3 regions of the Lysinibacillus sp. GW247-5R2A genome follow, and region 3 is predicted to be linked to each of the others. Evidence: riboswitches for the same ligand, from Rfam matches in the RefSeq annotation. Region 3 holds a riboswitch; each other region holds the start of a gene.
The links. A riboswitch is a leader RNA that binds a small molecule or an ion and turns the genes downstream of it on or off. The one in region 3 is predicted to bind S-adenosylmethionine.
Positions count from the first base shown of each region.

Region 1: linked by a shared signal. The riboswitch ahead of AC07YC_RS18660 (MetQ/NlpA family ABC transporter substrate-binding protein) and the one ahead of AC07YC_RS05570 (Na+/H+ antiporter NhaC family protein) in region 3 are both predicted to bind S-adenosylmethionine.
Region 2: linked by a shared signal. The riboswitch ahead of AC07YC_RS13960 (cyclase family protein) and the one ahead of AC07YC_RS05570 (Na+/H+ antiporter NhaC family protein) in region 3 are both predicted to bind S-adenosylmethionine.

Region 1 is NZ_JBWKZL010000013.1:5,091-13,341, reverse strand. It holds gene AC07YC_RS18675 (carbon-nitrogen family hydrolase) at 1-92, opposite strand, end outside; gene AC07YC_RS18670 (pyridoxal phosphate-dependent aminotransferase) at 189-1,352, shown strand; gene AC07YC_RS18665 (PPC domain-containing DNA-binding protein) at 1,400-1,903, opposite strand; SAM riboswitch class I at 2,026-2,132, shown strand; gene AC07YC_RS18660 (MetQ/NlpA family ABC transporter substrate-binding protein) at 2,222-3,052, shown strand; gene AC07YC_RS18655 (methionine ABC transporter ATP-binding protein) at 3,147-4,172, shown strand; gene AC07YC_RS18650 (methionine ABC transporter permease) at 4,165-4,827, shown strand; gene AC07YC_RS18645 (enoyl-CoA hydratase/isomerase family protein) at 4,841-5,620, shown strand; gene AC07YC_RS18640 (alpha-hydroxy acid oxidase) at 5,635-6,795, shown strand; gene AC07YC_RS18635 (CaiB/BaiF CoA transferase family protein) at 6,792-7,988, shown strand; gene AC07YC_RS18630 (hypothetical protein) at 7,997-8,251, opposite strand, start outside.
Region 2 is NZ_JBWKZL010000008.1:179,004-187,254, forward strand. It holds gene AC07YC_RS13940 (MFS transporter) at 1-120, shown strand, start outside; gene AC07YC_RS13945 (ABC transporter substrate-binding protein) at 280-1,230, shown strand; gene AC07YC_RS13950 (helix-turn-helix domain-containing protein) at 1,309-2,880, shown strand; gene AC07YC_RS13955 (YuzC family spore coat inner layer protein) at 3,030-3,431, shown strand; SAM riboswitch class I at 3,530-3,636, shown strand; gene AC07YC_RS13960 (cyclase family protein) at 3,725-4,462, shown strand; gene AC07YC_RS13965 (DedA family protein) at 4,492-5,088, opposite strand; gene AC07YC_RS13970 (Cof-type HAD-IIB family hydrolase) at 5,162-5,935, opposite strand; gene AC07YC_RS13975 (DUF2225 domain-containing protein) at 6,261-6,944, shown strand; gene AC07YC_RS13980 (hypothetical protein) at 6,967-7,320, shown strand; gene AC07YC_RS13985 (erythromycin esterase family protein) at 7,462-8,251, shown strand, end outside.
Region 3 is NZ_JBWKZL010000002.1:368,341-376,591, reverse strand. It holds gene AC07YC_RS05605 (Ger(x)C family spore germination protein) at 1-100, opposite strand, end outside; gene AC07YC_RS05600 (VOC family protein) at 272-649, shown strand; gene AC07YC_RS05595 (class I SAM-dependent methyltransferase) at 807-1,724, opposite strand; gene AC07YC_RS05590 (hypothetical protein) at 1,910-2,416, shown strand; gene AC07YC_RS05585 (class I SAM-dependent methyltransferase) at 3,103-3,837, opposite strand; gene AC07YC_RS05580 (DUF2178 domain-containing protein) at 4,371-4,766, shown strand; gene AC07YC_RS05575 (DUF3953 domain-containing protein) at 4,804-5,037, shown strand; SAM riboswitch class I at 5,157-5,260, shown strand; gene AC07YC_RS05570 (Na+/H+ antiporter NhaC family protein) at 5,365-6,645, shown strand; gene AC07YC_RS05565 (VanZ family protein) at 7,051-8,251, opposite strand, start outside.

The DNA.
Region 1 (8,251 bases), on a different contig from region 3:
TTTGCAGCTTCACGAATCTTGTCCTCTGCCCGTGTAAAATTTTCTTCTACTTTGCCGAAGCCAACGTTTAACTGAATACAACCGATTTTCATATTCATTCCTCCTCTAGACAATTAACAAAAAAAGTACTACTATTTGCTTCATATTCTTCAATAATAATTATTATATTCTGAAAAAGGTGATCATGCATGGAATTCTCTAAAAAACTACAGCAATTACCCACTCAATTTTTTGCGGCGCTTGTCCAAAAAGTAAACAATGCCTTGGAAGAAGGTCGTGATGTAATTAATCTCGGGCAAGGAAATCCCGACCAACCTACGCCTACTCATATCATTCAAGCATTGCAGGAAGCAGCTGAAAATCCTCAAAACCACAAGTATTCGCCTTTTCGTGGTATCGCTGAATTACGTCAAGCGGCTGCCGACTTTTATAAACGGGAATATGATGTGGAGATTGATCCTCACACTGAAGTAGCCATTCTTGGTGGCACAAAGATTGGTCTTGTTGAGCTACCTTTGGCTGTGTTAAATCCAGGCGATACAATGCTATTACCAGACCCGGGCTATCCAGACTACTTATCTGGTGTTGTATTAGGTGATGTTAATTTTGAAGTAATGCCACTTTTTGCTGAGAATAATTTCTTACCTGATTATGATGCCCTACCTAAAGAAGTTATAGAAAAAGCCAAGTTACTTTACTTAAATTACCCAAATAATCCAACGGGTGGTACAGCTACACTTGAATTTTTTGAAGAAACCATTCGTTTTGCTAAGGAGCATAATATCATCGTATCACATGATTTTGCTTATGGTGCGATTGGATTTGATGGCAATAAACCTATTAGTTTCTTACAGGCCAACGGTGCAAAAGAAGTTGGAATCGAAATGTACACATTATCAAAGACTTATAATATGGCAGGTTGGCGTATAGGCTTTGCTGTTGGTAATGCTGATTTGATTGCCGCGATTAATCTTATTCAAGATCATTTGTTTTGTAGTCAATTTCCTGCTATTCAGCAAGCAGCAGCTGTTGCACTGACATCTTCACAGGAATGTGCAGATGAGCTAAGAGCTACCTATGAGCGTCGTCGAAATGTTCTAATCGAAGAAGCTCATAGAATTGGCTGGCAAGTAACGGCACCAAGGGGCTCCTTCTTTGCCTGGCTCCCTGTCCCATTAGGTTTTACTAGCGAACAATTTGCCGATATTTTGCTTGACAAAGCTGATATTGCGGTAGCCGCAGGAAATGGCTTTGGCCAATATGGGGAAGGCTATGTGCGTATTGGCTTGCTTGTAAGCGAGGAACGGTTACGAGAAGCCATGCATAGAATTGAGCAATTAAAATTATTCTAACATGGAACAAAATGGAGTCCTGTAGCTTTCAGTAGCTAGAGGACTTACTATTTTTCAATTTTCCTTGGAAGATCTAACCCATGTTCTAATGGATAAAATTGTACATGACCTGTTTCATCATCCAACTGACGGATATGCTGAATGCCTTGAACTTCTGCCAGTACTACATCTGCTGTTATGACGATATTTCCGCCCTTTATAAAATGACCGCCAGAAACCACTCCCCATTGATCGCTCATGGAACCATGGAAATGCGTTTCATATTGTGCATCACGCTTACAAACAACTCCTGAACCTTGGATAAACTCGAGTGGCCCCTCTTTCTCAACCACATCACTAAATCGAACTTTAATGTGGGAAGTTTCATCAGGTACTAAATAAACAAAGCTACTTTTTTGAAAACTACCAATACAACTAATAATGGTTGCTGATTCAATTTTATTCTCTTCACAAAGTGCCTCAATTCCTTCAATGATGTCTGTTCCCATGAGAAGACGAGCACTAATCACCTTACCAAATGAACCTATGCCATACTTAACTCTAACGGACAATCTTCTCCCTCCTTCGCAACAAAATATTATAACAATATAAAAAATTTTAAAAATATTTATTGACTTACTATACCCTATAAATTATATTAGTTCTATCGGAAATACAAAAATATAATATGAATCTCTTATCAAGAGTAGCTGAGGGACTGGCCCTATGAAGCTCGGCAACCTCCTTTTTATGAAGGAAGGTGCTAAATCCTGCAAACGAAATTCGTTTGATAGATAAGAGAGGACTTTTTTTCATGAGCCTCTCTTAATTTGTAAGAGAGTTTTTTTTATTTTCAAAAACCGATAAAACAATTTTTGGAGGTAGTTTTCATGAAGAAGAAAAATAAATTTTTAGTAGGTTTAGCAAGTCTTACATTAGTCGCAGCACTAGCGGGCTGTGGCTCTAAAGAAGATAGCAAAGGAAAAGGCGAAGCTATCGATGAAAATAAAATTGTTGTGGGTGTCACTTCAGGACCTCATGAGCAAATTGCAGAGATAGCTGCTAAAGTTGCAAAGGAAAAAGGTCTAGAAGTAGAACTAAAATCATTTTCTGATTATGTTTTACCAAATACATCCTTAGCAGAAGGAGATCTTGATGCAAACAGCTATCAGCATAAACCTTTCCTCGATACATTTAATAAAGATCACGATACAGATTTAGTACCGGTTGGCAAAACAATTTTAAATCCAATGGGTATATACTCTGAAAAATATAAATCATTGGATGATGTTCCTGAAGGTGCAACATTTGGCTTACCGAATGACCCAACAAATGGAGCGCGTGCTCTCTTTGTTTTACAAGAGGCAGGCTATATTAAATTAAAAGATGGAGCGGACTTAACAGCATCTGTTCGTGACGTGGAAGAAAACAAAAAGAATTTAAAATTCATAGAATTAGAAGCTGCACAAATTCCTAAGCAGCTTGGTGAAGTAGATGTAGCTGCTATAAATACTAACTTTGCGCTGGAAGCTGGCATTAACCCGCAAGAGGACTCTATTCTTTTAGAATCTACTGACTCTCCATATGTGAACTACATTGTCGTTCGTGCAGAAAATGAAAACGACCCAACGATTAAAAAGTTCATTGAGGCTTATCAATCTGATGAAGTGCGTCAATTCATTGAAGAGGAATTCAAAGGTTCTGTAATCCCTAGCTGGTAATACGTGCGATAAGCTAAAGAATCTGCCCAATTTCCACTATGGAAACCGCGCAGATTCTTGCTTTTTAGAAGTTAAGAAAGGAGCAATCAATCTGATGATTCAATTACAAAATATTTCAAAAGAATATAAGACAAAAAAAGGCAGTATTAAGGCAGTGGATGGAATCAATCTTCATGTAAAAAAAGGGCAAATTCATGGTGTAATTGGGTATAGTGGTGCCGGTAAAAGCACGCTGATTCGTTGTGTTAATTTACTAGAGCGTCCTTCAGCAGGCAAAGTCTTAATTGACAATGTGGATATTACTACCCTTTCACTTCATGACTTACGTCAAACACGACAAAAGATTGGTATGATTTTTCAACATTTTAATCTCTTAAAGACAGCGACAGTTTATAACAATATTGCAGTTCCCTTAAAGCTACTTGGTTATAACGAAACAGAAGTCAAAAATCGTGTGGCTAAATATGCGGAAATTGTAGGTTTAACAGAAAAGCTAGATAGCTACCCTAATCAGCTTTCAGGTGGACAAAAGCAACGTGTCGCTATTGCACGCGCTCTAGCGCAAGAGCCGGAAATTTTACTTAGTGATGAAGCAACAAGTGCGCTTGATCCTGAGACTACAGAGGCCATTCTTGAACTATTGTTAAAAATTAATCGTGAATTAGGAATTACAATCCTACTGATTACACATGAAATGAATGTCATTCAGAAAATTTGTGATGAGGTATCTGTGCTAGAGGCAGGGAAAGTAGTTGAATTTGGTACGGCTATTGAGCTCTTTGCAAAACCACAACACCCTACTACCAGAAAGTTCTTAAGTACCATTTCACAACGTAACTTAACTCCTTCTCTTATTGAGCAGTTAAATGTTTCAGGTAGCGTCATTCGTTTAACATTTCTTGGAGAAAGTACTGGTAAGCCGTTATTGGCTGAAGTCAGCAAAGTATATGATGTACAACCAAACATTTTAACAGCCAATATTATTGAATTAAAAAACGGCATTGTTGGTAATATTGTGGTGCATTTAAACGGAGAGCCCAACATTGTTCAAAAGGCGTTAACCTATTTTGCAGAGAATGGCGTTACTGTGGAAGAGTTAGGAGGAGAGATCCATGAATAATTTCTTTAATGAATGGTCAGAGGTTATTGGCAAAGCAATTATCGAAACATTTCAAATGGTCGGAATTTCATTATTCTTTTCGATTCTAATCGGTATACCTTTAGGACTTTTAATTGTTTTAACACGACCTGGTCAATCCTTTGAAAATAAATTTTTCTATCAATTTTTTAATTTAGTTATCAATATTATCCGTTCAGTCCCATTCATCATCTTACTATTCTTCATTTTACCTTTTACAAAGGTTATCGTCGGTACAACGATTGGCGTGAAAGGCGTTATTGTTCCGCTTGTAGTTTATACCGCTCCTTATATTGCACGACTGATGGAGTCAGCGCTTTTAGAAGTTGATTCGGGCGTTGTCGAAGCCTACACCGCTATGGGTATTAAACGTCGCCATATCATCTGGCATGTATTATTACGCGAAGCACGCCCATCCATTATTTTAGGCTTAACGATCGCTACAATTGGATTGATTGGCGCAACAGCAATGGCAGGAATGGTTGGTGCTGGCGGATTAGGCGACCTAGCTTACCGTTATGGTCATTTACGCTATGAGGTAGATGTCATGTATGCAACGGTGTTTATTTTAATCATCCTTGTACAAAGCATACAATCCATAGGTAACCGCATTTCAGCCAAATTGAAGAAAGACTAGGAGGAGGATATCCATGTCAACTGAGATTTATGTAGAGAAAAACGGCTATATCGCAACGCTAGTGTTAAACCGTCCTGACAAACGAAATTCTTTATCGAGAGCAATGTTCCAAGCAATTATAGACGAGCTAGAACAGCTACGTACAAATACGTCTATCAAGCTATTAATTGTGCGCGGTGTCAATGAAGTCGCCTTTTCCTCGGGTGCTGATATTAGTGAATTTTTAGATATTCGTTATGCTGCGGATAATGCTAAGGCCTATAATGATCTAGCTTTAAAGGCCATTGATGACCTCTATAAATTCCCACATCCTACGATTGCCATGATTCAGGGCTTAGCAATTGGCGGCGGCTTAGAGTTAGCCAATGCTTGTGACTTTAGATTGGCGACACCAAAGAGTAAGCTTGGCATTACCGCTGCGAACATTGGGATTGTCTATAATCTTGAAAGCACTAAACGTCTTATTAATATTGTTGGTGTCGCGAAGGCTAAAGAGATTTTATACACAGCAAACATTTTTACAGCAGAGGAAGGCAAAAGCATCGGTTTGATTACTGCCCTTCATGAGCCGCAGGAAATTGAAAATGCCACTATGCAATTTGCTGAGCATCTTTTAAGTAAATCATCTATTGCCAATGCAGGTAGTAAAAAAATAATTCAAGCTATTGTGGATGGAGAAAATGAAGAGAGTGATGAACTGGCTCAATTAATTCTCGATTCATTTAGTTCTGATGACTATAACGAAGGTATTCAAGCTTTTTTAAATAAAAGAAAGCCTATTTTCAATAAATAAGTGAGGTAGTAACGATGACTAATACAAATGATGGTGACCTACTCTTAAAAAATATCACTGCCCAAGCCCCCTTCCCCATTTGCTTTGCCGATTTAGAAAAAGCAGTAGCGGAAAAAATTCCAGCTGGTCCATTCGGCTACATTCGCTCAGGTGCTGGCGGTGAACAAACATTACGTAATAATCGTTCAGCTTTTGAAAAATACTCCATTGTTCCCCGCTTCTTAAATGATGTTTCAAACGTTCATACATCTATTAATTTGTTCGGGAAAACTTACCCAACGCCATTGCTCTTTGCCCCTGTCGGCATGAACGGAATGGTTCACGAGGAAGGTGAACTTGCCGCTGTACGCGCTGCCCAGCAATTAAATATGCCATATATTCAAAGCACAGTCTCCACCTATGCCCTCGAAGATGTTGCCGAAGCTGCCCCTTCAGCAACAAAATGGTTCCAATTGTATTGGTCTACAAATGAAGAAATTGCATTGAGTATGGCCGCACGAGCAGAGTCAGCAGGCTTTGAAGCAATTGTCTTAACAGTCGATACAGTAATGCTTGGATGGCGAGAAGAAGATGTACGCAATCAATTTTCACCATTAAAGCTAGGCTACGCAAAAGGAAATTACATAAATGATCCTGTCTTTATGGCTTCTTTGCCTAATGATTCATTTGAATCGTATGTACAAGGCGTCCTGCAAAATGTTTTCCACCCTACACTCAATTGGGAGCATGTTCGTGAATTAAAACGACGTACAAATCTTCCTATATTATTAAAGGGAATTTTACATCCTGAAGATGCAAAGCTAGCCCTTGAAAATGGGATTGACGGGATTATCGTATCGAACCATGGCGGCCGACAATTAGATGGTGTTATTAGTTCACTTGATGCCCTCCCCGCCATCGTGAGTGCTGTCAATGGACAAATCCCTATAATTTTAGATAGTGGTGTATATCGCGGGATGGATGCCTTAAAAGCACTTGCTTTAGGAGCTGATGCGGTAGCAATTGGGCGTCCCTTCGTCTATGGCCTAGCCCTTGAAGGACAACAAGGTGCCGAAAAAGTGATGACAAATATTTATGATGAATTAAAGGTTTCCATTGCATTAGCAGGCACAACCTCCATCAAAGGGTTACGTACGATTACATTAGTCAAAAATGATGGGACTGAGGTTAGATGAAACAGGCATTAGAGGGATTAAAAGTTGTTGATTTATCACAAGTATTAGCGGGTCCTTATTGCACAATGGTCTTAGCAGATATGGGCGCAGAAGTTATTAAAATCGAGAAATATCCAAACGGAGACGACACCCGAGCAATGGGTCCGTTCGTTCATGAAGAAAGTCATATGTATATGATGGTTAATCGCAATAAAAAAGGTGTATGTCTAAATTTAAAAACGCCAGAGGGCTTGGCTTTATTCAAAGAGCTTATCCAATCTGTTGATGTGCTTGTGGAAAACTATCGACCAGGTGTTACGAAAAAGCTAGGGATTGATTATGATACTTTAAAAGCCCTTAACCCTGGACTCATTTACTGCTCTATTTCTGGCTATGGACAAACGGGTCCTTATAGCCAAAAAGGTGGCTATGATATTATGGCACAAGGTCTAAGTGGCTTAATGCATATGACTGGTGAACCACAGGGCCGACCTGTAAAAGTTGGCTTCGCTGTCAATGATATTGCCGCTGCCCAAACGGCCTTACAATCTATTTTAATGGCCTATATTTATAAGCTACGCAGTGGTGAGGGGCAATATATCGATGTTTCTTTAGTAGAGTCAGGGCTTGCTTGGACTGTTTGGGAGGCCGCTGCCTACTTTGGTCAGGGCGAATTACCCGAGCGTACAGGAACTGCCCACCGAGTATCCGCACCCTATCAAGGCTTTAAAACACAGGATGACTATATTTTAATAGGTGCTGGCAATCAAAAACTATGGGAAATTTTTGCGACAAAGGTTATCGAACGACCTGATTGGTTAGACAATCCCCTCTTTATTACAAACTATTCACGTGCTCAGCATGTAAAGGCGTTAGAAGCAGAAATTGAAAGTGAATTAGCGAAACATCCAGCAACCTACTGGCTGGAGCTTTTAGATGAACACGGCGTACCATCTAGCCCTATCTATTCCTATGACCAAACCTTAAATGATCCCCATATTTTACAGCGGGATATGGTCTTGTCCTATGAACATCCAACTGCTGGACCAATGAGAACACTAGGTTTCCCAGCAAAATTCTCACGCACGCCGGGTCAATTAACTGGTGCAGCCCCAACTTTAGGACAGCATAATGAAGAAATTTTGCAGGCTTTAAACATCACTGATCATGAAGTACAGCAGCTAAAAAAAGCGAATGTAATACGCTCAAAATAAGAAGCCCTTTATTTTGACGAGCTATTGATCACTTTGAGCGGACTGTCCGTCACTTTTGACGGGCTATCCGCCTCTTTTGGTGAGCTATCCGTCTCTTTTGGTGAGCTATCCGTCACTTTCCCCTCGCTATCCGTCACTTTGCCTTCGCTATCCGTCTCTTTGCCTTCGCTATCCGTCTCTTTCCCCTCGCTATCCGTCTCTTTCCCCTCGCTATCCGTCACTTTCCTCTGGCTATCCGTCACTTTCCTCGCGCTATCCGTCTC
Region 2 (8,251 bases), on a different contig from region 3:
GGAGGCTTTATTATTCGTCATCAATCATTAGCACACACACCTGTTTATGGATTCTTTATGGTGATGCTTGCAGCGGTTGTTACACTCTTATGGCTACTTTTTGATAAAAAGAAACAATAGTGCTTTAAACTTCATTTTGTATAAAAAAGATGTAGAAAATATGTATTGTTTGTTTTTATGTTGTATCCTATAATTTATTTGAATCAAACGAGAATGATTATCATTCTAAATTAAGATAACATTCAATCTGTTTTAGTAAATTAATAGGAGTGAATTGCTATGCGTACCAGCCGATATTTTACATTTGTACTTTTCCTTGTACTGATGTTCGTTTTAAGTGCCTGTGGTTCAAATGAAGCACAAACAAAGTCCGAGAGTGAGAATCCAGCAAAAGAAGATACACGAGTTGTAGAAGATGAGTTTGGTGAAGTAACAATTCCAACAAACCCACAGCGAGTAGCAGCCATCTATATGGAAGATTATTTAACTGCCTTAGATGTCAAACCCGTTGTGCAATGGTATCACCCATCCTGGGGGAAACAAGATTATTTAGGCTTAGACGTACCTGAGTTTGACGTTACAGGTAGTATGGAAACATTACTTCAAGCTAAGCCGGATTTAATCATTGTAGATGGTGCCGCAGATAAGGCAAAGTATGAAGAATATTCTAAGATTGCGCCTACTTATCGCTTAAAAGAAGAAATACTACAAGATCCACGAGAGATAGTAAAAACGATAGCTGATGTTTTAAATATCCCTGAGAAAGCAAATGAAATCGTTGATAAATATGAGGAACGTGTTACTAGTTTAAAAGCTAAGTTAGATGAATCAGTTGGTGACGAAACCGTTGCCGTTGTTCGTCTAAATGTTGCCGATAAAACATTGGCATTATTCGGAATGAAGAATCGTTACACAGGCTACATTTATACGGAAGCTGGTTTAACTCCACATCCATTAGCTCGTGATATGACAGAGTTCCACGAGGTCTTGTCTGAAGAAGCTATTCCAGAATTGGATGCTGATCATATTATACTCTTCCCTTCAAATGGCACTTGGGAAACTGAGGAAAATCAAGAGGCGATAAAATGGTTAGATAGTACACTTTGGAAAACAGTTCCTGCTGTAAAAAATGGACAAGTTTATATCGCTGATCGAACTTATTGGCAGTCTGGTGCCATTACTGCAAACCTACGAAAATATGATGATCTTGAGAAATGGTTCGTGAAATAATTTACAAAAGAAAGCTCTTTAGGGGGCTTTCTTTCTGTTGTTTTCCAAATTTAAACTTTACTTAGGAGTGTATGGACAATGGTCAATTTAACACAAATATATCATTTACAAACTATTTCATATACAATTCTGCCATCGGATATGCAGCCATATAGCCATACATACTATTCGCTTTTCATCCTTATTAGTGGTAACGGAACACTTAAGACAAATCATGAAACTATCCACCTTATGAAAGAAAAATGTGTGATTATCCCACCTAATAGCCATGTCGAAATTCACACTGCCGATGAGCCTCTCTGCTTGTACCAATTGACATTTAACACGATTTATCTTAGTGAATCCCATGCCCCTACTAGTCTCTTTACAAGTGTTAGAGAACTACGTCTCCTGCCCTTTTCTCAATGCAATAGACTATTAGAAGCTATTTACCTGTGTCGCCAAGCAAAGGATGAACACACTATTTTTGAGCAGCATGTTCGTTTCCAAGAATTGATGCTATTTATTTTTGAACAAAACCAACCAAAACCTATACTACAAAATGATCGTCAATCTGTAGAGCAATCCATCCAATATTTGCACAAACACTTTGGTAGGGATTGGACTGTTGAACAGTTAGCAGAACTGGCAGATGTTCCAAGATGGAGTTACTCTCGTATTTTTAAAGATATTACGGGGCAGATTCCTCTTCATTATTTAAATAGTATACGTATTGAAAAAGCCAAACAATTATTAATGACAACTAATGATCGTGTATTTGAAATTAGTCAGTCCATTGGCTTTAATAACGAATATTATTTCAACCGTCGTTTTAAAGAGCATGTAGGTATTTCCCCAGGACAATACCGACGAAGTCAAAGCAATAATGTACGTGTATTCGCACCGTTCTTAGAGGACTTTTTTGTAGCTTTAGGGATTACACCCATTGCCCAATTCAGTCATTCCAAGTGGGGCAAACAAGACTATTTAGGTTTACAGGATGTGCCCGATATCGATGTTCAGTACGGAGAAGTGGATCGTCTCTTTCACTATAAACCAACTTTAATTATGTTAGATGCTGGTATAGAACGTTGGGAAGCTTGTCTTCATTTAAATAAGCTAGCCCCAATCTGTCACCTAGACCACCCTGGGGAGGACTGGCAATCGACTCTCTTTAAAATTGCTGACTTAACAGGAAAAACTGCTATGATGCAAGGTATTATCACGGAATATGAGGATAAGGTACAGAAGGCTCGACAAATTCTCGGTAAATCCGTATACGGGCAAAGTGTGGCATTTCTTCGTATTTCAGCGATTGGCATTACGCTGTATGCCGGCCCTGAATGCGGTTATACAGGGCCAATCCTATACCGCGACTTAGGCTTAACGCCTCATCCATTAGTATGGAAAATACCGCTTAATCAGCGTAAAGCTCATCTGACATCCGATCAGCTGCTACAATTAGACGCGGATCATTTATTCATCACCTTCGACAAGCAGCACTCCATTTATGAGCATGAAGAGCGTACTATTTTAAAATCTTCCATGTGGAAAAACCTAAGTGCAGTTAAAAGCAGCTGTGTTTATGAGGTCGATTTTTTAACGTGGATGAATTATGGAATCCTATCACATAGCAAAAAAATAGATGATGTTTTAAATGTTCTTGGCTAAAGAATAAAGGAAGCTTGCTATAGCTTCCTTTTTTTGTTTGTGTAGCATATTATGTTGTACACTCCTGTACAGGAACATCTTTATCCAAACACCTAAAAAGATCATGATACATAAGATAAGATATCAGCTTTTGGATAGGAGGAATTGAATTGTATTATAATCCTTATCCGTATTTTGTTCACCCCTACCATTACCCAATACCGTCAACGGCCCATCACCTTGTAGCTAGACCCTTTTCTCAACATTTAGCAATGCCGACCAGTAATAGTCCCTTTCCCTCTATTGATACACAAAAATTAATATCCTCAGCTACGCGGATAAAGGCGATTATGCAACAAGCACAATTACTTACGGATAAAATTGATAGTTCTCAGCAATTTGCCCATGATTTAAAAAATGCTGCACAACTTTCAAATAAAACAGAGGTCGAAAAATTGATTACATCCACAGGCATCACTACAAAATTCGAAACCAACTATACACCAGATAATTTTAGAATACAGCTTATGGATAGTGACTGCTGTAGAGTAACGTTAATTTTGAATTGGTAAATAAAAATCTTAACCCTGTAATCCTATCAAAGTTGTAAACTATAAAAATATATGCTAAAGTATTTGTACTATGATTTCTGAAAATTCTTATATTCTATTTCTTATCAAGAGAGACGGAGGGATCGGCCCGATGAAGTCTCAGCAACCAGCTCTATCAGTATGGTGCTAATTCCTTTTGGCAAAATCTAAGCCTGAAAGATGAGAAGACGAACTACCCACGTATGATTCAGGGAGTCCTCTTCTATAGAGGACTCTTTTTTATTTACCATTACTTTTAGAAAGCAGGAAATTAAATGTCTAATGAACTTTTACAAGCATTGCACTTACTAAAATCAAAACAATGGGTCGATTTGACACATACCTTCGGCCCACATTCACCTCATTTTTTCATGTTTGAGGATGCTAAATTTGAAACATTATTCTCGCATGATGACGGTTTTTTCGCACAGCAATTTACTTTCCCCGGACAATATGGAACACATATTGACCCACCGATTCACTTTGTAAGAGATACTCGTTTTCTAGAAGAACTAGAGCTAAAGGAGCTCGTTCTCCCGCTTATCGTTATTGATAAATCACAAGAGGCTACTAGTAATCATGACTTTACGCTCAGTGTCCAAGATATTCTAGAATTCGAGGCACAACATGGACAAATAGAAGAAGGTACTTTTGTGGCACTGCGAACAGATTGGAGTAAGCGTTGGCCCGATAAAGAAGCATTCAATAATAAAGATGTGGATGGCCATCATCATCTTCCAGGCTGGGGCTTGGAGGCATTACAATTTTTATTCAAGGAACGTAAAGTTAGTGCAATCGGTCATGAAACTTTTGATACCGATTCTGCTACTGATTTTCGTCAAAGCGGCAAATTGGATGGAGAATATTTTGTCCTTGATCAAGACACCTATCAAATTGAGCTTATGACTAATTTGGATAAGCTTCCTCCAAAAGGGGCTATTATTTTTAATATTGTACCTAAGCCTGAAAAAGCATCTGGATTCCCTGTTCGATCATTTGCCATTTTGCCATAACAAAAAGTCGGTACGAATCCTACCGACTTTTACTTTTGTACGTTTCTTTTTTTCAATAAATAATAAACGATTAACATGACAAGGACAAACAGTAGGATGACATAAATACTGTAATGAGATAAATAGTAACCAACGAATCGCCACTTCTCCCCTAATACTTTTCCTAATGTTATAAATGTGAACGTCCAAATAAATGCTCCTGTATAAGCAAAGAATGCGAATTTCTTATAGGGATAATTATTAATAGCCGCAATATAGGCTGTCAGATGGCGTACACCTGGAATAAAATAGCCAACTATTAATAAAAAAGGACCTACTTTCGTAAACATTTTTTTAGTAAAATCAATTTTTTGCTCAGTTATATGAAACCTTGGCCCATATCTCTGCAAGAGCGGTAAGCCAAATCGGTGGCCTATATAGTAGCTTAAAGTAATACCTCCCATGGCGCCAATCAGGGCGCTTACTAACGCTGGGATATGTTCAAGACTATCTCGATAAACGCTATAGCCTACATAAGTTAAAAATACTTCATCAGGAAGTGGCAACCCAACAATGCCTCCAATTAGGATCACAATGATGCCAAAATACCCGTAATGTTCAATTAGAGATTGCACATGTTGCGCCATTTTCCAACCACCTAACACCTTTTCTATACAGTCATAACCGTATCCCTAAAAAATTGCTCAAGCAAATATGTCGTTAAATAATGTGAAGCTGACGTAAAGCAAAATCTATGCCACCTTCAATGGATTTCTTTGTAACATAATCTGCAACATTTTTTAGAGCTTGGCTCCCATTTCCCATGGCAACCCCTAGGCCAACCTGCTCTAGCATATCTATATCATTCTCTCCATCTCCAAAAGCTATTGCATCCTTAGAATTAATTTCAAAATAATCTAGCACAGCCTTTACAGCTATCGACTTGGACACATCCTGCTGTAAGACATTCACAATATAAGGATGCCATCGTTGCCGTAATATATTCGATAATTGACAAGCTAATCTTTTTTCAGCCTGTTTATCTGCATAAAGACACATAAGAAAAACCTCTTCTTCTATAATACTGTCATTTCTAACGGGAAAATCATCTAAAGACAATGTCTCTTGCATCGCGCTTAAGGCTAATGGATTTTGAATAGCATTCATCGTAAGTTGTTCTGTAAAAAATGTTAAGGGATGCTGTTGTTGCTGTGCAAATGCTTGAACATCTTGAACAATGCCCTTATCAATCGGAATTTTATGTATGACAACATCCTTGTGCTTCACATATGCTCCATTTGCTGTAATGAAGGTTTCAATTCCCAAACTTTTCAGCTCTTCACACATGGACAATGGCCTTCCTGTCGCTGCCACTAGATGAATCCCCTTATCCTGTAGTAGGTGAATGGCCTGCCTTGTACTTTCTTCCACAGCGCCATTCTCATAATTGATCAGAGTACCGTCCACATCAAAAAAGACTATTTTATATGTCATATCCTCCATCCTTTCACACCAAACTTTTGAACTATACGATTCGAATTATCTATAAAATAAATTGTATATAATTCGACAAAAGTTGCTCGAACTATATAACTTACTTTAAGTACACCGATAAATACTATTACAAGCTTATTTCTAATGATATTTAACTAAAAATGTAAGGATTATTTTTAATTTAATAATTCTAAAGGAGTATACCAAAGAACACAGAATTGTTAAAATGGTAGATAATGAATTAAATACATTGAACGATTATTGATTGCGTATAAATAGAACAAAAGAAATAATAATTTTAGAGCATGCAAAGGAGTTGATTCTTATGGCATTTAACATCTACTACTATGAAAGTAGCGTAGATTGCAAATTTTGCAAAAAGCATTTTACAACGTATAAAGTGCGCCCAAATCGATATAAAATTGTCGAGGAACAAACAGATTTCATGCCCGTCTATAATGGTCTAAACCCTTTGCTGTATGAAGTTGCTGTGTGCCCACATTGTGGCTTTGCTTTCCATAAATCCATGACGCGGACATACGGACCTTTCATGCAGCTCATTGATGAACTATACATTAAAGAGCTGCAGAAACCTATGAATATCTGTCAGGAACGTACAATCGATGATGCCATTATAAGCTTTAAGCTCGCCTACCTAGTATCTCGCGCATCAATGGAAGAATCGCTTTTGATGGCAAATTTCGCATTAAAAATTGCCTGGTTATATCGTTTAAAAAACGACGAAGAATCTGAAAAACGCTACCTTTTTGCCGCTAGAGATTTTTACAGTAAATCATTTGCCTCTAACCAGGAAGGTGGAGAGCGAATTCAATTTTTACATGCCGAACTAAGCCTCCGACTTGGTGATATGACAGAAGCTAAAAAAGGATTTTCTAGATTAATTGCCGATAAGAATGTCTCGCCAAAATATCGGAAGCTAGCACGTAATCGTTGGGAAAATTATAAATATGATGAACAACCTATAACCGTTAAAGAAAGCATGAATTGATGTGACGAGGAGAGGACTAGTTATGTTGCTATTTCAAAAAAAGATAGATGTGAGAGAAGAGGATATTTTTTCAGAGCTACATCATTTTTTATTAAGAAAAAATAATCGTTATTTAACAAACGAAGAGGTTGTGACGTTGACAGGTGTCTCGTCTGAGCTGCTATATAAATGGGTCAAAGCCGGAAAGTTAAAAAATTCAATTTTCCCAAATTTAGGCGCACCTTGTGAAAGATGTGGACAAATTACTCAAGCAAAAATTTGCGTAAGCTGCTCCTCCTCTATTATTGGTACCTTAAATCAAGAGGAAAAGGATCGGGCATGGTTTAACCAAATTCAACGTAACCACGTTAGAGCTAGTACGTATCATTATAAATAGCTATTGGGCATCTCCATTTAAATGGGGATGCTTTTTTTAACAATCCATTCAAATTTAAACAAAATTTAAACAAACTCCTCCTATGCTTTAAACTTTGCCCCCTATACTTAGGATCAATATAAAGAAAAGGGCGGATTTTCAATGAAACAGTATAGAAAACGGAAGGCTTTATTAAGTACAGCACTGACAAGTTTAATCATATTCAGTGGCATAACTAGTGCTTCAGCTGCTGCACCTGCGATAAAAGAGCAGGAAAAATACGGAGTGGTTCAACAAGCTAGGACTACTACTGAAACATTAGAGGATTGGAAAAAATGGGTGAATGATCATGCTTACAGCTTGACTTCCATTCAGCCAGAACCAGCTAGTTCGAAAAAAATCCCTTCTACTAAATTTGAGGACCTAGCAATGCTAAAGCCATTATTACATGATAAACGTATTGTCTTTTTAGGTGAAAGCTCTCATGGGGTCGCACAGTTTAATCTCGCTAAAACTCGTTTAATACAATTTTTACATCAAGAAATGGGTTACAATGTTTTAGCCTTCGAAAGTGGTCTGGGCGATGTCATGAATGCCCAAGGAAAAATTGATAAACAAGCTGCATTACAAACGATGAAGGATGCTATTTTTGGAGTATGGTGGACCAAAGAAACATTGCCTCTTTTTGAATACGCAAAAACAACTCAAGCTACAGAGAAACCTCTTGTTCTAGCAGGCTTTGATATTCAACAGCAAGGGGCATTTACGAATGGGGATTGGTTGCAAAATCCTCAATTAGCTCAGCAATTCAGTGACGCGGAAAAGCAACTCGCAGAATGGAGCTCTAGCAAAGATTTAAAAGGCTACCAGAAAGAGAAAACAGCTATTATTAACGTTTATAAACAAGTAAAATCACTAGTTCAGACGAAAGAAAAGGAGCTTCAAAAGGCTT
Region 3 (8,251 bases):
CGACTCCAACAGCTGTGACAATGGCTAATTCATTTAACTCCCGCTTATTCCAACATCCAGTTAACAACAAAACGACTAGTAGTAGGAGAAAAAATGACACCGTGTGTTTAATGATTGGCACCTCCTCTAGGAAAAGGGCAAAGACATTTCCGATACTAATTAGGATAAGCAAATAATAGGGAAACTAAACAAGAAGAAATGCAAGGGTGAAATTTTTTAGAGGACATTCAAGTTCATATACAGAAATCATTTTATAAAGGAGGAAAAAGAGATGCAAACATTATTACATGGAGTAGAGGCCATTTTTATCCCGATAAAAGACCCTCAATTATCAGCTAAATGGTATGAGGAAAAGCTTGGATTTAAGCTTTTATATATAGAAGAAGACGCAGCGGTCATGAAAATAGCGGAACGTTCTGCTACGGTTGTATGCTTAGTAAAACCAGACAATCATCAACCATTGCATTTTCCAGTTAATCATTTTGGGATAGGGAAATACTACAATTTTCTTTCTTCATCTATTGAAGAGACCTACCCATCACTAGTGGAGCAACAAGTGAACGTAAATTCTCTGGGAGGAGAGGGGCAAATAAAATTTTTCACCTTCTATGATTTAGATGGAAGTCCATTGGGGGTTTGCCAATCATAAGTGGGTCACTGTTATAAACAGTGACCCTAGTAACAAATCTAGGAGGTGTAAGGCTAATTAGCTTTACATTACTATCATATACATAATTCTTATATTGAAATAGTTAATTGCCTGGGAAATAGATAGAAAATTAAGAATTGTTTTAAAAATGAGTGGATTATTTCCTTTTAACTATATGCATATAATGGATCGTTTCAAAAGCTGATAGATAATCTGTTCGATGCTGGAAATAAAGCTCTTGAATTGTAGATGGAGGTAGATGTTCATAAATAAGTAGATCTGATTGAGCTACCATCTTCTCCATTTCCTCATAACGATAGCACGATTTCATGGGTTCACCACCAGCGGCCGCCATCTTTATCATATGATCTACTCTGTTAGAGATGCCCTTTTCACTAAATAACGATTCATCAGCATAGTCCAAGACAAGGGAACTACCTGCTGGAACTAGCGCAAACAGGTGGTCTAATAAGCTAGCCAGTTCTTCTTTCGTTAAATAGTAGGAGACACCTAAGAGACTAAAAAATGTTTTCTTATACTGAAAGCCTTGATCCAAAAGAGGTTGACTATGAAATTGCTTCGTAAAATCCATCGCTACAAAATGTACATTATTGGTGCGGCTGAGTGACGCTTCTTGTAATTTTTGTTTTTTGAATGCTTGTGTGGCTGGGATATCAACCTCAAATATTTCTAATACACATTCTAAATGGGGGTGTCGATAAGCGAATGTATCCAAACCAGCACCCAAAATAACATATTGCTCAACACCGAGCTGTATTTCGTTTTGTAAGACCCTTTCACAGTATGCGGCACGTGCCAAGGGAGTCGGCGCTAGTTGAACTTGCGTAATCCATTTTAATAATTTTCTCGAATTGCCTTTATATTTTTCGGCAATTTCCTTATTGAAAAATTCAATACCTTGCACCATATTGTCTTCAATGCTCTGAAATTCATCCTTGGAGATTAAATCCTGTGCTAGATAATCATCAAATATTTTCAGCGTATCAAATTGGCTATGGTGGGCTCTGCTAAAGGCGGCTATTAATGAAGTTATACTAGATTCCTGCTTCTTCATCTAAACACTCCTTACAATAAAAAATAGGATTCCCCTGGCCAGGAGAATCCTATTATATAAGATAGTGTTTTAAATGCAAATTATAGCATAAATAACTTTTTTTATCAAGTTTTTATCTGTGGATAGCAATTTGAATGGTGATTAGTTAAATGGTAAAATAATATCTAATTAGGTATTACTTGTAAGTGGAGGTGGGCGCTCTGAAAATATGGAAATTACTCATTTTACTTGTACTGATGTTTGAATTGGCCCTAATTGGTAGCGACAACATCTCTACAAAGTCATCGGATAAATTTGATGCAAGTAAACGAAAAGATTCCCAACTACAGGAAAGAGTATTGGCAAGGACAAGCACTGAGGAAATGGATATGCATCATAAACTTCCACTGAATTATGTGAATGCTACTACTGCAAATGGTGAATTTCATAACTCTTTTTACAGCAATCATTCTCCACAAGAATTTGATATTCACTATGATATAAAGAATAAGGGGACACAACCATTTAGCTTAAAAATTTATAATGCAGATGCTAAACTATGGGCTCAAAAAACCGTAAATGCAGGAGCAGAATATTCAACGTTACTGGAAAAGGGTAGCTATACAATGTCAGAAGGGGTGTATAGCATTTCCATCATTACTGCTGATGGGGCAGAGGGTGTATTTGATTTTGCCATTCAAGTAATCGATTAAAATATTTTTAAATTTTATGTAACTTATTGCAACATCAACCGTCTACCTCATTAGTAGAATACAAAAAACTAAAGCAAGCTAGTAACATTCACTTTTCACAAAAGGACCAGGATTCACTTATTTCGTGACTTCCTGGTCTTTTTGTGCGGGTAATCCTATTTTTTACGAAAAAATACGACAAATAATGAAACCTTTTAGCTGTTTATTCGTATTCATAAATGAATCTAAAGCTAAGCAATATTAAATTAGTAAGATTCACTTTCACTTAAAAGGCTAGAGCTTACATAATTTATGTAGGTATCTAGTCTTTTTTTTGTTAGTTTCCTGCTTGCAAAATTATAGGACATGAGTAACTCCTGCCCGAAAAAACATAAATTCCTACCAAAAATTGAATGGAAAATATTTTAACTTGTTCCACGCCTCAACTTAGCGTAGTATTAATACGAATCAAAACTAAGTAAATTAGTAAGATTCACTTTCACAATAAAACCAGGCGCTCTTCTATGAGGAGCATCTGGTTTTTTGTTTTATCTGAGATTTTCAGAGAATTACTTTATGAGACAATCTAGCCCTCTATTACCACTATTCAGTATTTGGCAGGCATCATGCAACTGTAGCGATGCTGCCCCAAAATATAAAGCAGAGAAATGTGCTAATGGGACACATATAATCACGCAGATAAACGCTTATTTTTTCTCTGCCACCATCATTAAAAACATAGGTCTTCGTAGTTCATCTTGCATACCTGGAATAGTTTGTAGCATTTCCTCAGATGGCATAGGTTCCTTCACAGCACGTATTGTAAATCCAACCTGTATTAGATCATTCATATAAGTGGATAATGTACGGTGATATTTAATGACATTTTCAGTAAGGAAGGTTGTTTCGCGCATGCCTTCTGTTTGATAATGGTCCACTGGCCAATGCAGTCGGTTTCCTTGTTCATCATTGTACCAATCCTGTTCATGACGGGATGTGAAAATAGGGTGCTCCACTGAAAAAACGAACGATCCGCCAGGTTTTAAATAGGTATAAACCTTTTTGCATAGTGCTTCAAAGTTTTGTAAATAGTGAATAGCTAGGGAACTTAATACAACATCAAATTGAGAAGCGGAAAACTGAATGTCCTCAATCGGTATTTTCAAATAGGAAATAAAAGGATCATCCGTTTTTTCCTCAGCTTTTTCCAGCATTTTTTCAGATATATCTACACCAATCACTGATTTTGCCTGTTGTGCGCGCGCATATCGACAATGCCACCCAAAACCACATCCTAAATCAAGCACATGTTTATGTTTCAAATCAGGTAAAAGTGTTTTTAATACATGCCACTCTCCAGCAGCGTCCAGCCCTTGAACAGAACGGGGCATTTTTTCGTAAGCAGAAAAGAATTGCATATCATCATATTTATTTTGCTTCATCGTGTAAACATCTCCTATAGATTAAGATAGCCTCCTACATACGCTTGGTGACCTAGGAGGCTAGCTATCTTCTTCTAACCATGGTTGTCACCCCTATAATAGCTTTTCAAAACCATTCAAGAATACATAAACAGTAAAGTACAAAAAGAGATATCCTGAAATAAATGAAACTATTTGCATAAGCCTTTTCCCCATTATTTTACCACCGATGCTACTTAAATATGAAAGGATTAGCCCCCGAAAAGATTGAAGCGATAATACATCCAAAGAAGAAGAGAAGTATGCCTTCAGTTGCTGAATGTCCAATAGTTATACCTACTATACTTCCACCAACCGCTGCGAACCAACCGATTGCAGTCGGTGCAGAAACTACTAGCCAAACACCAATCGGTTGATGTATAGTGGTGGATTTTCTGAGTGAACTGAATTTGACAGATGATTGTTTGTATGGGTATTATTGGATTTTGAAAGTTGTATCTATCAATATTGAAATCGTGATATTTTTAGAGGTCACTATGGAGGATAAAAAGAGAATGAATCAATCAAAAAAATTAATCGGTCTTATAGTCATTGTGTTTTTTTGTGCATTTGTTAGTTTTACCCTGTATAGATGGGTTCGTTTCGGAATAATTGATGGGGGTTCTATAATAATTAGCTTTATTTCCTTATCCTTTTTGTTCAATTGGCTGAATTCGGGTAATCATAATGGTATTAAAGAAGATAAAGATGAACTAGATAAACATATTGAAGCACACAGTGCCAAGATTGGCTATTATGTTTTAATGATCGTAGCTTGTTTAATTTTACTTGTGTCAGAGGGTGTATCCAATTTAAATGACATGAAAAATTATCCCTTGATTTTTGTTGTTGGGCTTACATTTGTCATCACACCCATCATAGAATTTGTTTATTCAAAAAAGCTTAGATAACTGTAAGTATTCGTTCAAGCAAAAAGGGGGAATCGTTTTGTTAAAAACAGTACAAATTATTTTATCAATAATAGGCATCACGCTTTCCATTTACGGATTTATGACACATGATTATCGGCTAAACTTTTTAATGATCCTTTTTCTAGGTTTATTTATGTTAACATTAGGAATTAATGAATTTCGGAGAGAGAGAAAATTATATGGTTGGTTTTTAGTCGGGGTATTTATATTTTCGGTCTATGTGTCCATTCAAAGCTTCGTATTCGTATAAAAAGTTGAATTTCACACTTAATAATAACGCTAGGGATTTTTTACAATTAAAAACATGTTGCAATTATGGATGTTTTATTTTAGTATTTTAATATTGTGTCAAAAATATAATATTTTTTCTTCTTATCAAGAGAGATGGAGGGACTGGCCCGATGAAATCTCGGCAGCGGAACTATTAAGTTACTGTGCCAAATCCAGCAAGCAATGTTCTTGATAGATAAGAGGAGCGTTTTAACTATAAGGCCTCTTCTTGTTATTTCAAGATGAGGTCTTTTTTATGGTGAAAAAATAAAAAGTATGGCCGATTTTTAATTTTTGGAGGTAGACAATGAAGAAAGAGAATCCATGGGCGCTAATCCCATTTGTTATTTTTATGATTTTATTTATTGGTTCAGGGATTATAATGGGTGATTTTTATGCCTTTCCTGTCATTGTAGCCATCAGCATTTCGGGTGCTGTAGCTCTAGCCATGAATCGAAAAGAATCGTTTTCCCGCAAGGTTGATATTTTTTGCCAAGGTGCCGGAAATTTAAATGTCATGCTGATGGTTATTATTTTTCTATTAGCAGGGGCATTTTCTGAGGTAGCGAAGGGGATGGGTGCTGTAGATTCCACTGTTAACTTTGCTTTATCGGTTATACCGCAAAACCTGCTTGTCGTAGGCTTATTCATCATTGCCTGCTTCATCTCTCTATCTATGGGTACATCAGTGGGGACAATTGTCGCGCTGGCGCCAATTGGGGTTGGGATAAGCGATCTTACGGAGCTACCTATTGCTTTAGTGATGGCAGCGGTTGTAGGCGGTTCGATGTTTGGTGATAATTTATCTTTTATTTCAGATACTACTATTACCGCCGTTCGTTCACAAGGCGCGCAAATGAAGGATAAATTTAAGGTCAATTTTTGGATTGTATTGCCGGCAGCTTTTATTACAAGTATTATTTTAGGGTTTATGACATCCGGGGGGACAGCCCAAGTAGAGCATCTAAGCTATAATTGGATAAAAATTATTCCCTATGTTTTAGTTATTATTTTAGCGTTATCTGGAATGAATGTTTTCCTCGTTCTTGCATTAGGGATTGTTCTCGCCGGTGCTGTTGGCTTAGCAGATGGCAGCTATCACATAATGAGCCTTATACAAAAGATTGGTGAAGGAATGGAAGGGATGTATGAAATCGCCTTTCTGGCTATATTAATAGCTGGAATGGTGGAGGTTATTAAATTTAATGGGGGAATTGACTTTTTACTCCGTCTTGTAACGAGCAGGATTAAATCGCAGAAGGGTGCTGAATTTGGTATAGCTGGTCTTGTGGGTCTAACTAATTTATCTACGGCCAATAATACAATTGCTATCCTAATTGCGGGACCGCTTGCCAAAAATATTGCTGACCAGTATGAGATTGAGCCGAGAAAGTCCGCAAGTATTTTAGATATTTTTTCCTGTACAGTCCAAGGTCTTCTCCCATACGGAGCCCAATTCCTTGTAGCCGCAAGCGTAGCCAAAATTTCGCCAGTGAGTATCTTGCCGTACTCTTTCTACCCAATTCTTATTGGTATTTGTGGTATGATAGCGATATTCATTGGGTATCCGAAAAAAAAGAAAGCCTAAACCTTACATTCAGACAGTAGATAAAAGCTATCGAGTAGTTTGATATGCTCCCTATTAGGTAGACAGATTAAAAAATAAAATCTGTTTATCTAAGGGGAGCATTTTTTGGTGGTGAAGTTAATATCCACTCCAGATTGGAACGAAGGGCGGGGAGCAACTCGACCCCGCCCATGGAAAGCTGGAAATCAACGGCTTTACTTTATTTTAAAGTTAATAAATTTCAATAAGAACCAGACAATAAACGCTAATAGTATTAGGTGAAGAATAATAGTAGTGGTCTACTTTTTTAGGGGGATAGGGGATAGCTCATTCAAAATGGGGGAGCCCCTTACAGTCGAACATAAAAGAGCCCAGCTGCTCAATTAATTGGAGCCTGGGCTTTGCTTAAGTATTTGGAACGAGCTATTACTTTCTTGCCTGAATTAAAGTAAACCAATCGTTGTCGTTGAACTTGCCAGAAACATTGTATATAGGCTGATAGAAGCCTTTTGTATCATACATATACGAAAGCTCAATCGATTCAATCTCAATTTGGTCTCCTTTTTTTATAATTAGGTCTTCCTCCTGTACGAGTGCGTTATACTTTATTTGAGGGAAATCGCCTTCCTTTATTCGTTCATATATTTCTGCAGGAGACAGTATGTTTATCTCTCGTATAAATTGATTTTCATGAAGACTGTAGGTTAATGAATAAATGTGACCATCCGGTTTCAGGCCAAGACTGACATCTCCAGTCCAGTAATCTTTAGTTACATTAGGACGGTCTGGTAAGGTCCATTCAAATTCACCATTCTCCTGTACAGTTAATTCTGCATCGTGAGGTAGTATAGAAAGTTCATCCATCAATGACTTCGCCTTTTCTTCTTGCTCTACAGCTGAAGTTTGCTCCGGCGTATAATTATTCTCGGTTAACCACCATTGTCCCTCTGAATGATTTGTAATCAATGTATACGCGATCCCATTTTTATCTTCCACTAGCGTTTCGTCATTGTCCGTGGTATCAGATGCATTCATCTCTGATAATCCTAATTTCTGCTGTAATAGGTCTTGTACATCATCCTCTTGAATGATTTTTTTATAGACAGGAGCAACGATGGGTGCTGCGCTTAATTCCAATGATGTGGATACGTGAACATCTGACATTTTTGATTTTGTATAAGCGTTTATTGCTAGATGACCAAATTCCTGTTGGGCGTAGACAATGTTCATAACGATAAAAATTAAGCCCATCAACAGAGGTATGGCAAGGCTTCCAATCAGAGTTTTCACCTTTACCTTTTTGCTAAGGGCAATAGAAGCGATAAGTTTGTATAATTGGTAGCCAATAATACCGCCAAGTGAGTTATTGATTAAATCATCAAGCTCGAAAATCCCCGCTCCTGAAAGTGCCTGATACGTTTCGATGGAGGCTGTTGCACCTACCACTACTAGAAGAAGCCACTTAAACTCTTTACATTTAGCCATAAATAAAGGTGAAAATATTCCTAATGGCACAAACATCAAAATATTAAATAGACAATTCTGAAGATCGCGTAAAGAGTATTTTTTCCACGCGTCTATATAACCACTGAATGGCTGAAGGTTCAACTGCATGAAATGCGAAGTG